3 regions of the Peribacillus sp. SRI_006 genome follow, and region 2 is predicted to be linked to each of the others. Evidence: riboswitches for the same ligand, from Rfam matches in the RefSeq annotation. Region 2 holds a riboswitch; each other region holds the start of a gene.

What was found. A riboswitch is a leader RNA that binds a small molecule or an ion and turns the genes downstream of it on or off. The one in region 2 is predicted to bind lysine.
Region 1: another riboswitch for lysine. It lies ahead of AC2YHV_RS00370 (aspartate kinase); the one in region 2 lies ahead of AC2YHV_RS10545 (amino acid permease).
Region 3: another riboswitch for lysine. It lies ahead of dapA (4-hydroxy-tetrahydrodipicolinate synthase); the one in region 2 lies ahead of AC2YHV_RS10545 (amino acid permease).

Annotation. Positions count from the first base shown of each region.
Region 1 covers NZ_JBYCZT010000001.1:77,736-82,530, reverse strand. The annotation lists gene AC2YHV_RS00380 (succinate dehydrogenase cytochrome b558 subunit) at 1-184, opposite strand, end outside; gene AC2YHV_RS00375 (YslB family protein) at 568-1,038, shown strand; gene AC2YHV_RS00370 (aspartate kinase) at 1,102-2,334, opposite strand; lysine riboswitch at 2,424-2,600, opposite strand; gene uvrC (excinuclease ABC subunit UvrC) at 2,662-4,434, opposite strand; gene trxA (thioredoxin) at 4,538-4,795, opposite strand, start outside.
Region 2 covers NZ_JBYCZT010000006.1:169,183-173,977, forward strand. The annotation lists gene AC2YHV_RS10535 (metal ABC transporter solute-binding protein, Zn/Mn family) at 1-740, opposite strand, end outside; gene AC2YHV_RS10540 (LacI family DNA-binding transcriptional regulator) at 1,371-2,333, shown strand; lysine riboswitch at 2,594-2,779, shown strand; gene AC2YHV_RS10545 (amino acid permease) at 2,876-4,327, shown strand; gene AC2YHV_RS10550 (glycoside hydrolase family 13 protein) at 4,377-4,795, opposite strand, start outside.
Region 3 covers NZ_JBYCZT010000017.1:37,458-42,252, reverse strand. The annotation lists gene AC2YHV_RS22390 (GerAB/ArcD/ProY family transporter) at 1-501, opposite strand, end outside; gene AC2YHV_RS22385 (spore germination protein) at 523-1,995, opposite strand; lysine riboswitch at 2,365-2,543, shown strand; gene dapA (4-hydroxy-tetrahydrodipicolinate synthase) at 2,677-3,573, shown strand; gene AC2YHV_RS22375 (D-2-hydroxyacid dehydrogenase) at 3,702-4,664, shown strand.

The DNA of each region.
Region 1 (4,795 bases), on a different contig from region 2:
CGACCCATTCTACCAAAATCTTCACGGGCGTAAACTCAATTAAATGAACTGCCCCATTAAAAGTCTCTTCTCCTTTTGTTGCCATAAAGTTTACAGATAAATGAAAAATTAGGAATAGACCAATTGGAATTACTCCTAGAAGTGAATGAAGCCTGCGATTCCCAAACTCACGATTTTTTGCCACTAAGTGCCCCCCCTTAATTTGTGAAAAATCATGCAAAGATAAACTGGTGGCTACCTTTTATCTCCGCGTGAAAATACAGTATAGAGTCAAAAAACTCCTCTATACTTCCTTTACAATTATGTGACATGTCCATTTTACTCCTGACTTCTATGTGCGTCAAGAAAACGGATACAAGAAATCTCTTTTTCAGAATAGATTTTATTGGATTATCTTGGGTGTTTTTTGTTTGTCAAGATGATATTTTGAATAAATTTCTAATTTAACTATTAATATCTCGGTATAATTTCTCATTTTTTTCCAATTGCTATTTAAATAAATAAAAAACAGTATAATTTGCAAAAGAAATACGTTTATAATAGATTTACAGAAAGAGGCGATAAACTATGAAAAAAAATATTGCTGCTGCGATAGAAGAAGAGATTCAAACGGAAGAAATTCAAACTGAAGAATTCAAAGTTCCAGCTTTCGGGTACGAATTAATCAGAGAAGTTCTATTGAACGATATTCTCGGAAAAGACTCTAATCAAATCCTCTATTGGGCAGGTAAACAATTAGCAAGAAAATTCCCATTGAAGGGCGATCAGGAAGTGATTGAATTTTTCCAAAGCGCTGGATGGGGCAATCTGGAAATCTTGAAGTATACGAAACACCAGATGGAATTATCCCTCACGGGTGAAATAATCAGCCGCCGCCTGGATTTACACCCTGATTGTCACTTCCAGCTTGAAGCCGGTTTCCTTGCCGAGCAGTTTTCACTGCAAAAAAAATTCCTCAGCGAATCAACGGAAGAAATCAAACGCCGCGCAAAAAAAGTGATATTCACCATCCAATGGGATCCCAGAGATCCAATCTAATGAGCCCTGAAAACAGACTTACCCTTTTTACCGGAAGTCTGTTTTTTATTGGACTCCTGACACTTAAGCTAGCACATTTGCATGCTGACCAAGTTTAAATGCTTCATGAAGGGATTCAACCGCCTTCACCATTTCCTTTTCATTGACGACGGTCGAAACTTTAATTTCCGATGTGCTGACCATTTTCACCTGGATGCCTGTATTGGCCATCACTTCAAACATTTCGGCAGCCACTCCCGGATTGGATACCATACCAGAACCGACGATGGACACTTTGGCCAATCCGCTCTCCGTTTCGACCCGGTCGAATCCCAATTGTTCTTTATTATTTTCCAGAACGATCAAGGCCGCTTCCGTATCTTCACTTTTTGTGGAAAAAGATAGATTCGTCGTATCCTCGGCAGTCATGCTTTGAATGATGATGTCCACATTGATCCGGTTTTTCGCAAGCGTCGTGAAGATCGTGGATAATGCACCAAGTGATTGGGGCAAACCATATATTGTGACCCTCGTAATACTGTCTTCAAAAGCAATGCCGCGTACAATTAAGTTTTCTTCCATAGTTGCTTCCTCCTCTATGATCGTACCTGATTCTCTCTCCATGCTTGAACGGACTTCAAGCGGAATTTGATAATTTTTTGCATATTCGACAGCCCTTGGGTGAAGGACGCCCGCCCCCAGGTTGGCAAGTTCCAGCATTTCATCGTAAGAAATGGATTGGAGTTTTCGCGCGCCTTTTATGTAGCGTGGGTCCGTTGTGAAAACACCCGTTACATCTGTATAAATATCGCATCTATCCGCATTAAGCGCTGCTGCGATGGCAACTGCCGTCGTATCGGAACCGCCTCGCCCTAAGGTAGTGATTTCCCCATTTGCATCGTTACCCTGGAAACCGGCTACGACCACTATTTTCTTCTCCTGAAGCTGGGCTTGGATCCTTGTGGCATCGATGTTTAAAATCCGGGCATTCCCATGAACGGATTCCGTTTGCATGCCAGCCTGCCAGCCGGTATACGAAATGGCTTCATGTCCTTCTTCAATCAATGCCATCGTTAACAGGGAAATCGTTACCTGTTCCCCAGTCGTCAATAGCATATCCATTTCCCTCTTGCTTGGGGATCCGGAAATATCACGCGCCATGGAAACCAATTGGTCCGTTGTTTTCCCCATAGCTGAAACAACGACGACAACCTCATTTCCTTTCTCCGCTTCCTCGATTACCCGATTGGCAACATTTTTGATTTTTTCTACGCTACCGACGGATGTTCCGCCGAATTTTTGAACGATTAATGCCATCCTCATGCACCCTCTCTACTTTTTAGGCAATAAAAAAAGCAATGAGAAATATCTCATTGCTGTGGTCACATATCTTAATACTGTAATCACAGTGAGATAGCTCTCCAGGGTATAAACCCTGACAATCCGCCATTTATTAAATGTCGGACCAGGAGGACAAGGTATGAGTCTTGTCTTCCTTCGGCGGCGTCCCCTTTCAAAACCTTTCATGGAAGCTCATACTTCTCCAGGTTTTTACTCTTGAATTCCGCACCTCTATCAGCACTTTTAAGTTGTCTAGTTAAAAATTCCTTTTAATCATAGCATAGAGATTTATCGGTAGCAAGATTATTCTTGTAATTTTCTAACGATTCCCTCGGCTACCCCTTTTGGCATGCCAGCTTCCATGATTTCCTCGGCCGTCGCCTCTTTGATTTTCTTCAATGATCCAAAATGCCTTAATAATTGCTTCCTTCGCTTTTCCCCGACTCCTGGAATATCATCAAGCTGGGAGTGAACCGCATTTTTCCCGCGTAGCTGGCGATGAAACGTAATCGCGAACCGATGCACTTCATCCTGAATTCTTTGCAATAGGTAAAATTCCTGGCTCCTTGAATCAAGAGGTACAAGTTCAAGCGGATTTCCGATCATCAATTGCGAGGTCCTATGCTTTTCATCCTTAATGAGGCCTGAAAGTGGAATATCCAAGCCTAATTCATTTTCCAGAATATCCCGTACCGCTTCGACATGTCCCTTTCCGCCATCAATGATGATCAAGTCCGGAAGCGGCAGCCCTTCTTTCAATACTCGTGAATACCTTCTTCTGACCACTTCACGCATCGATTCATAATCATCAGGTCCCTGGACCGTCTTGATCTTATATTTTCGGTACTCTCTTTTTTCCGGCTTCCCATCAATGAACACGACTAAAGCGGAAACGGGGTCACTTCCCTGGATATTGGAGTTATCGAAAGCTTCAATTCGATGCGGGGTGTAGATACCCAGTTGTTTCCCGAGGTTTTCCACCGCATTGATCGTTCTTTCTTCATCCCTCTCAATCAAAGAGAATTTTTCCTGAAGGGCGATGGAGGCATTTTTATTCGCCAATTTAAGCATGTCTTTTTTCGCTCCCCGTTTCGGGTGAATCGTTTTGACACCAAGCAGCCCTTCGGCCATTTCGGCATCCACAGATTCAGGCAGCAAGATTTCCTTTGGTTTAAAATGGTTCGTAATCTCGTAAAACTGACCGAGGAATGTAAGAAGTTCCTGTTCGGGTTCATCGTAGACCGGAAAAAGCGAAACATCCCTTTCTATCAATTTACCCTGCCGGACAAAAAATACCTGAACGCACATCCAGCCTTTATCATAGGCAAAGCCAAATACATCCCTGTCGATGAAATCGGTCGTCATCATTTTCTGCTTCTCCATCGTAATATCGATGTGGGCAATCTTGTCACGGAACTCCTTGGCCCTCTCGAAATCGAGTTCTTCCGATGCCTCCAGCATTTTTTCAGTCAGTTCTTTTTTTATTTCAGTATGCCCGCCGTTCAAGAACCGGTTGATATCATCGACCATTTTTTTATATTCCTGTTCCTCTACTTCATATACACATGGGGCCAGGCACTGACCAAGGTGATAGTAGAGACAAACGCGATCCGGTAACGTATTGCATTTTCTTAGGGGATAGATGCGGTCGAGCAATTTTTTCGTTTCGTTAGCTGCAAATGCATTCGGATAAGGACCGAAATATTTCCCTTTGTCTTTTTTGACTTTTCGCGTAATGATTAGACGCGGGTGGCGTTCCGCAGTCAGCTTGATGAAAGGATACGTCTTATCATCCTTTAGCATGACATTATATTTTGGGTCATGTTTTTTGATTAAGTTCAACTCTAAAATAAGAGCCTCGATATTGGAAGAGGTGACAATGTATTCGAAATCCTCAATCTCGTTCACAAGTCGAAATGTTTTACCGTCGTGAGATCCCGTAAAGTAAGAGCGGACACGATTCTTCAACACTTTCGCTTTGCCTACATATATAATCGTTCCCTGACGATCTTTCATTAAATAACAACCAGGTTGATCGGGAAGAAGGGCAAGTTTATTCTTTATTTGTTGATTCATGCATTCAGCCTCCTGTTCTCCCTTTTTTACAATCATTATATATCAAGATAGCGAAAAAAGCTTCAAGTCCGCAGACTTGAAGCTTTTTTTAGCTATCTTACTATTACGCGTGTTTTGCAATAAGTTCAGCAAGTGCTTCTTTAGGTTGGAAACCAACAACCTTATCGACCACTTCACCGTCTTTAAGGACGATTAATGTCGGGATGCTCATCACACCGAATTTTCCAGCTGTTTCTTGGTTTTCATCTACATCCACTTTTACGATTTTTGCTGTATCGCCAATTTCAGTATCAAGCTCTTGAAGAACAGGAGCGATCATTTTACAAGGTCCACACCATGGAGCCCAAAAGTCTACAAGAAC
Region 2 (4,795 bases):
ATGAAAATCGCTTTAATTTTGTTCTCCACAAGATAATTCCGCATATCCGTCACATCTTTTGATCCATATTCCGATAAAGTATTGATCCCTTGGAGCCCTCTTACGTCCAGGCCGTATGACTGACCGTAGTACCCAAAAGCATCATGTGCCGTAACGAGTACCCGTTGGTCTTCTGGCACTTTATTGATTTCCTCATGGACATATTTATCAAGTTCCTCCAATTGCAGAACGTACTCCTCATAATTTTCACGATACTCCGCTTCATGGTCCGGGTCCTTGGCAATCAATTCTTTCTTAACTGCCTCCGCCGCAACGATCCAAAGTTTTACATCAAACCATACGTGGGGATCATGCTCCTTTGCACCCACTTTGCGAAGTTGGTTCTCCTTGAAGTCCTCCGTTACGGCAATCGTCGGTTTATCCTTGCTCATCATTTCAAATATATCCGTCATTTTACCTTCAAGATGCACACCGTTATAAAAAATCATATCCGCCGAATCCAGTGTCTTAACATCACCCTGCGTCGCTTTATATAGATGGGGGTCGACTCCCGGACCCATTAAACTGGTGACCTCGACATGTTTACCGCCGATATTCTCAACCAAATCCCCAATCATTCCCGTTGTTGTAACGACATCCAGCTTGCCATTGCCATTATCGCTTTCGGCCGTATCATTGCCGCACCCCGTTAAAACCAGCAATGCAGCAAGCACGCTCCCAATAGATTTCAGAAAACCCATCCATATTCCCTCCCTTTTGTATCTCTCTAAAATAGTTTGCCATGTGCAAAATTAAGTGTAAATTTTTTTACATTGTCGTAAATGCTAAAAAGTTTCCCGAACACAACTTATTTTATACTATACACAAATATACAAAAAAAGTGCAACTATTTTTAAACATTTCAAAAAGGCGAATGACTTTTACACACAGCAAAAACTGTCAGGAAGCTCCACTAGGCAGCTTCTGACAGTCAGTCATTCCGTATGATGAAATTATATTTATATTGTGGAGTTTTACTGGTGAACATAACTAGGGGGAGCTATTTCTGGACGACGTGAAATTCACGAATAAACGCGATTTCCACGCGTAAAACCGCGGACTTCTTGACGGGCATTGCCACTCATTTCTCCTGTTTCAAGGAAATGGCCAAGTACGCAAATCCCAATTCGATTCCGCAAAGCAAAAACAGGGTGATTAAAGTTTGGAACATCATGTTTTCCTCCTCCTCTAAGACTTAGACCAATCTTAAAGGATGAAACCAATACCATAACAAGACCCTATTTGCAGAAATCTTCAGCAGTCCCCACTGTTCCCTTGCCCTGAAATGGGTTTCATACTGTACAATATAAAAAAAGAAAAACGGTGATACCATGACAAATATTAAAGAAATAGCTCAATGTGCTGGTGTATCTATCTCAACAGTGTCTCGTGTATTGAATGATCATCCTTATGTAAGCCCCGATAAAAGAAAGAGCGTCCTAGAAGCGATCAATCGTTTGAATTATTCGAGAAACATCAACGCCATCCATCTTTCAAAAGGGAAAACCAACCTTATCGGCGTCATCATCCCCTTCAACAATCACCCATATTACGGGGCAATCGTTAACGGAATCACAAAACAGGCAAATGCAATTGGCTGTCATATCGTCATCTTTCAAACAAATTATGACAGGGAGAAAGAGATCCAGGCTTTTAATATGCTGCAAATGAAGCAGCTCGATGGCATTATCGTTTGTTCAAGGATTTCGGAAATGAAAATCCTCTTGGATTATCAAAAATACGGACCGATTATTTTATGTGAAGATACCGCCCAGGCTGAATTCTCATCCATCAGCATTGATCATTATGCAGCTTTCTCCTGTGCCCTTGAGTACGTGATTGCTAAGGGATATAAGAAAATTGGATACAGCCTCGGCCGTAAAAAGAGCAGAAACAGTTCCCATCGTACAAAGGCCTTTAACGATATCATGAGTAAACATCAACTGATAAACAATAAAGAATGGCTGTTTGAAGGCAGTTATCACATTAAGGACGGTGAACAATTGTTTCAGGAATGGAATTCGATGATGGATAAACCTGAAGCCATCATCATCACGAATGATGACACGGCGGCGGGCTTCATTCTTACCGCTAAGAAATTGGGTATAAGGGTACCGGAAGATGTGGCCATTCTCGGCTTCAATAATGATAGCCTTGGCGAAATGCTCGACATCACGACCATTTCCTTACCGCTGGAATGGATTGGGAAAATGGCAGTGGATCTCTTTGAGAATCCTGAAGAGGTCAAACATGTAAAACTGGACTATGCCCTAATAAAAAGGAAAACCGTTTAGTTATCAGGATGTGCTATATTTAAGTACATCGTCGTCACTTGATTCTTCCTTACCGCCATCATTCATTAACTAGGAAAAAATAACCACATGAAATAATCATTGCGATATCCCAGAAGTTATTTTATAATTTTGATATAGTAAAGTTTACTCAATTACTAGCAATCTATTAGCGATTGCATGAATTTCATGAGTGAAATCGTCAGACGTCACCTACAAACTGACGCCAACGATTTTAGAAAATTGAATACTTCCTCATTTACCGATGAGTTAGAGGCTGCAGCTTATAAAAGTAAAACGGACGAGATTCTGGAAAATTAAAGACTCCGTTTGAAAGGATAAGTTGCCGAAGTTAGGGTATATTCCTTGTATATTCTTGCTGGCGGTGTAACCGAATAGGAACACCACTGTCACGTTTTTTCAAAAAAGCGTGGGGAGCTATCTTCGGAAGGATAAACGGGTTTATTATAAACAGCCGTCGATCTTTTTCGACTGCTGTTTTTTTATTTTTCGTTCCCTTCCAATAAAAAGGAGTGTAAAATCAATTGTCAAATTCACAATCAGCATCAAGCCCTACTGAATTGAAAAGGAGCCTGAAAGCGCGTCATTTAATGATGATTTCATTAGGTGGAACGATTGGAACAGGTTTATTTTTAGCAAGTGGCGGTGCCATTCATTCAGCCGGTCCCGGCGGTGCCTTGGTGGCATACGCGGTCATCGGCATCATGGTTTATTACTTAATGACAAGTCTTGCAGAAATGGCGGCGTTCATGCCAGTGGCCGGTTCGTTCCGTGTCTATGCATCCAAATTCGTCGATCCGTCCTTCGGTTTTGCGATTGGTTGGAATTACTGGTATAACTGGGCAATCACCATTGCCGCCGAATTGGCAGCCGTTGTCTTAATTATGAAGTTCTGGTTCCCGGATAGCCCTTCATTTATCTGGAGTGCCATTGCGTTAATCATTATGTTTCTTATCAATTACATGTCCGTTAAAGGTTTCGGTGAAACAGAATTCTGGTTTGCCATGATCAAGGTCGTGACAGTCGTCATTTTCTTGATTACGGGTGTTCTGATCATTCTTGGAATCATGGGTGGGAAAAACCCAATTGGTTTTTCCAATTTCACAATGGGCGAAGGTCCCTTTAACGGAGGGTTCTTCACGATTCTAGGTGTATTCATGGCTGCCGGCTTTTCATTCCAAGGTACGGAATTGCTTGGAGTGACTGCTGGTGAGAGTGAGGATCCAGAAAAAAATATCCCAAAAGCGATCAGATCCGTTTTCTGGCGTATCATCTTATTCTATATCTTAGCCATTTTTGTAATTGGCATGATCATTCCGTTCACCGATTCACGTTTACTGAGTCAAGATGTTGCCGTAAGTCCATTCACGCTTGTATTTGAACGGGCCGGCCTTGCATTTGCTGCATCGATCATGAACGCGATCATTTTATCATCGGTACTCTCTGCGGGTAACTCTGGCATGTATGCTTCAACCCGTATGTTATGGGACTTGGCACGTGATGGGAAAGCACCGAAATTCCTAGGCAAGTTAGATAAAAGAGGAGTGCCCGTGAATGCACTTATCGTGACTTCCTTAGTTGGCTGTGTTGCATTCTTAGCTTCATTTTTCGGGGACGGCGTCGTTTATATCTGGTTATTGAACGCTTCAGGCATGGCAGGATTCGTCACTTGGGTAGGGATTGCGATTGCCCATTATCGGTTCCGCAAAGCCTATGCAGCTCAAGGCCTTGATATGAATGCTCTACCATTCCGGGCAAAAGGCTTCCCATTCGGACCTATATTCGCGCTTGTCCTTTGTATTATCATTATCATCGGACAAGGCTATCAAGCGTTCAGCAGCGATGGGATCGACTGGAATTCAATGTTCGTTTCCTACATTGGCTTGATTCTATTTTTCGTCCTATGGTTCGGCTATAAAATAAAGCATAAAACGAAAATCATTCCGCTTGAGGAATGTGATCTTAAAACAAAATAATACGTAAAGGACCTGTTCTTCCCTAACCGGAGAAGGACAGGTCCTTTTTTCATTTCAAATGATAAACACGGCATTCATATGGTTGCAGGGGTTTGCTGGAGATTCCTTCTTCCTCCTGACCATAATTGCCGATCAGCTTTGTGGCAGAATATGCATGCAGCTCTTCAGGCAAATTATAAGCGGCCTGCTCTTCTTTAAAGTTGCATAGCACCAATAACTTCTCTTCCTCAAACGATCTCGTGTAGACAAATATTCGTTCATCATCCGGCAACAGCAGTTCAAAACGGCCATAAACGACGATATCATGTTCCTTGCGCAGTTGGATAAGCTTTTTATAAAAATGAAAAATGGAATTCGGATCATTATAAGCCTTTTCAGCATTAATCTCGGTAAAATTGGGATTAACCTTAATCCAAGGGGTCCCGTTCGTGAATCCTGCGTTCCGGGAGTCATTCCACTGAATCGGTG
Region 3 (4,795 bases), on a different contig from region 2:
ATGTGTGAATTCCAGCGGGAAATAAAAAGTTAGAATTAAATAAGAAGGGATACTGATCCCTAAAAAGCAAATACCGGCGACCACTCTAAACCCACCTAAAACCACATAATAAATTAATAAAGCAAATATGGAGGTCACCATCCATGTGTTAATTTGGGGGAATACCCATGATTGAATGATTTCAAGATAGGATCTTAAAACAGAAATACCCACCATCAGCCAATACAGTATCCAGATGATATTTAGTAAACCGCCAAGCCACTTTCCAAAAAGTCGTTTCTGTATGCCTATTAAGTCCATATCGTGGCGATTTAATAGCTTGTACATCCCCCAAATACCCAATGAAAAGACTACACCACTTATAATGACCGCCATCCAAGCATCATGGCCAGCAGATTTAATAATTATCCTTTGAAATCCCAGGACCCCTACACCTATCTGAATTTTAACGATTAAAAAATAGACTAGAAATGGTGAGATTTGATCACTTTTATCGTTCATGTAAGAAACCTCCACTCTCACTTAGTCTTTAGAATCTTCCTTGGGTTCTAACCGAACAGTGTCTTCCGTCTGAACCTCAATTGGACGTTTAGCCTGAAGAAAAAATGGTAAACGAATCAAGGCATCCCGCATATCATAAATCCTTGGCGGATATAATGGTTCAAGAAATGGCCTCCCTAAGGAACTTATCCTCAGTAAATGCACAAGCAAAAAACAAAAACTGATAGCTATACCAAACAATCCTAAAAAATAAGCCATGAGCAGGAGAGGAAATCGAATTAAGCGAATGGTATTACCCATTTGATAAACAGGTGTAGTAAAAGAACCAAGAGCCGACAATGCAACAAGAATTAATAATACATTACTCGTTAGCCCTGCCTCAACAGATGCCGTCCCAATTACAATACCACCTACGATACCTATTGTTTGACCTACTTTAGTCGGCAGTCTAGCTCCTGCCTCCCTGAGAAGTTCGATGGCTAATTCCAAGATTAATGCTTCTAAAATCGGTGGAAATGGAATTCCGCTACGAGAAATCACAAGCGTACTGACTAAATCCTTTGGGATCAACTCATAATGATAAGTGAGAACTGCGACATATATGGGGGTCATTAGGATGGAAAACAATACAGCAAAAAAACGAATAAGCCTAAAGAATGAGGCAATCGTCCAGTTGAGAAAATAATCTTCGAATGCCGCAAAGTATTCAAAGAATGTGGAGGGCCCAAGTAAGCCATGTGGAGCTCCATCCACCAAGATCACTACTTTGCCTTCTCCTAGTACCGCAGCCAATCGATCAGGTCGTTCCGTATCGATAAATTGAGGAAAAGGAGAATTTTTATTATCTTCAATCATTTGTGAAATATAGGAGCTATCAATTATTTGGTTAACCCTTAAATCAGATATGCGCTGTATGACGGTTTCTACATTCTCCTTATTTGCAATTCCTTCTATATGAAGCACAGCTACTCTTGTTTTGGATAACTTCCCAACAATAATTTCTTCAACAGCAAGTTCTGCAATTGGAAGCCGTTTTCGGATTAAATATAAATTCGTATCAAGTGATTCGACCAGTGCCTCTTTCGGACCGACAACACTGAACTCTACCTCTGGCAGTGTAACTTGCCTCGAAGTGTTATTTGCTGCTTTAACTAAAACTGCCTGATCAGATTTAGTTAATGTTATGGCTATATAACCCATTAACAGCTGACTTTGTAGTTCAGCAGGATTTTTTGTAAAAACAAGCCCCTCTATCGGCAAGTTATGTACAAGCTCCTCCAGAGTTGAAGAATTTGTATGTAAAAAAGGAAGGAGGTCTCTATGCATTATATCTTTATCAATTAATGTATCGAAAAAAGATACACAGTATATTTCATTTTCAAAATTGAGTGTAAAGCTTGTGAAGTCCTTGGACTTTTGCAGATGTTCGAGTACATCAGTGAAGTCTGTAGATTTATGATTTTCTTGCTTTTTAAAGAATGAATATCTTTTCAATAGACTCCACTCCTTTGATTGTAAGATATGGATATTATTAACGAATGGTAGGATTTTATACGCACGAATACTTAGTTGAAATTACTGATTAAAATTAGCGGCCAACTGTAATTTTCAATAAATTTATTAGTGAGTTTTAATCGGATAAATGAAAAAGAATCATTAAAGGGAGTTGTATTGTCTACTGCTCCCTCGTCCATTGAATATTTGTTCAGCCTATAACGAATAAAAATGAATCCACCCCAATACTCTAGCCATTCCCATAGATTTCTAGCATTCTTAAAAAACTTCATAATTAGGCTTGCAACAGAATGGATTCCCTGTTATATTACAATCAATTAAATATTTTCTTACTTCAAATTTTTTTGAAGTGAGGATAGAGGAGCAAAGACCATTAGTACACATTTTGAGGAGAATGAGATCCTATGACTATTGTGGAAAGGGGAATTTGCCGAAGCGGAAAGAATCTCATGTTCTTGAAGCTGGTTCTGCTATTGAATAAATACAGAACTGTCATATAGGAAACTATATGGAGGGCTATCTTATGCGCGGAAACATTTTTTGGTAAATATTGTTTCTACTGCAGCAGCGAATCCTCGTTGTTGCTTTTTTGCGTTTACTCCTGAATGGCCCTAACCACCTCTGAATATTTTTAAAAATTATACAAAAGGGTGTGAAGTTATGAATTTTGGCCAAGTTTTAACCGCAATGGTTACCCCGTTCAATCATAATGAAGAGGTTGATTTTAATGCTACGAGAACTTTAGTAAACCATTTGATTGCTAATGGTTCTGATGGATTAGTAATAGCTGGTACAACTGGAGAGTCCCCTACCTTAACTCAAGAAGAGAAAATAGATTTATTCAAATTTGTTGTAGATGTTGTTGATGGAAGAGTTCCAGTCATAGCTGGAACCGGCTCAAATAACACGAGAGCTTCCATCAGCTTAACAAAGCAAGCGGAGGCCGCAGGAGTCGACGGAATCATGCTCGTCACCCCCTACTATAACAAGCCGTCTCAAGAAGGATTATTTCAGCACTTTAGCGCTATAGCCCATTCAACATCATTACCGGTAATGCTTTATAATATTCCAGGACGAAGTGTTGTAAACATGTCAGTGGAGACGATTGTCAGCCTCTCAAAAATCAACAATATCGTGGCAGTAAAAGAAGCAAGTGGTGACTTGGATGCCATGGCACAAATCATAAGCAAAACAACTAGTGATTTTACTTTGTACAGCGGCGATGATGGGTTGACATTACCGGTTTTAGCCATCGGTGGAACAGGCGTTGTTTCGGTTTCTTCACACATAATTGGTAATGAAATGCAAGAAATGATCAATAGCTTTAAAAATGGTGATGTCCTTGGCGCTGCCGCTGCACATCGTACACTTCTTCCAATCATGAAAGCATTATTTGCTGCACCAAGCCCGGGACCAGTAAAATCAGCATTAAATATGCGGGGGGTACATGTTGGAGGTGTCCGCTTACCATTGATCCCTTTAAACGATGAAGAAGAAAGAGCACTGCAAATAGTTCTAGAGCCTAGTAACGCAGAAGCCATTTTATTAAATAAATAAAACGAATGATTCTGGAGAAATTTTAAAAAGCAGTGCATACTCGAAAGAAATGCACTGTTTTTTTATCCATGTACGACTCAGGAGAAAGAATTTATACTATATATAAAGAATCAATAAGGAGAGAGCCAATGGCGGGTACACACAAACCAAACATTCTTGTATTTAGTCCCATTCAGTCAGAGGTCGATGCTTATGCTGATCATATCCGAAATAGTGGGTTTATATCGGTAAAGACAGCGAAAACTTTGGAGGAAGCAGAAAAATATTTACCCGGCACTGAAGTTATTTTGGGATGGAATTTCCCGACGCAATTACTATGTAAACCAGTTGCCTCATCTGTTCGCTGGTTTCAATCAATGGGAGCCGGGGTCAATGATTTGATTGCAGACAAATCGATACCTCAAAACATTACAATAACTCGAATTATTGACCAATTTGGTGCTTACATCTCTGAATATGTATTTTCGTTTCTCTTGGACATAGTGAAAGACGGTCCTCGGATGAGACAATCGCAATTGGAGCGGAGATGGGATCCTTTCATTTCTGAAACTCTAAAGGGGAAAACAATCGGGGTGGCTGGACTTGGATCGATTGGCGCTGAACTTGTACGTAAAGCCCGGGCATTTGATATGAATGTGCATGGGTTAAGCTTTAGTGGAAAACAAGCAACACTCGTGGATCTCCACTTTACTCCAGATCAATGGGGTGAATTTGTAAAAGATCTGGATTATTTGGTCCTGACCCTTCCTTTAACGGATTCCACTTATCATATCATTAACCAGGACCTTCTTTTAGCGATGAAGTCCAACGCTTACCTTATCAACGTTGGCCGCGGAGCATTGATAGATGAAGGGGATTTACTATCTGTCATGCGAGCAGGGCATCTACAGGGAGCGGTCCTCGATGTATTTGAGACAGAACCGTTGCCAAAAGAACATGTCTTCTGGTCCATGCCGAATGTGTTTGTCACTTCCCACCTGTCAGGACCAAGTACGATTAACGAAGTGAGCAGCTTTTTCATTGAAAATTTAAAGCGATTTTCAAGTGAACAACCATTAAGTGGAATGGTAGATCGGAACCGAGGGTATTAAACCCGATTAGAATTGTTGTAATTTGCTTGCAATTATTTATTGAAAAGGCCGCATTCTTCAACGGAGGAATGCGACCTACAAACTAAAAGTGAATAATTTGATTTTTTTCAAGGATTATTGAAAGTGGATTT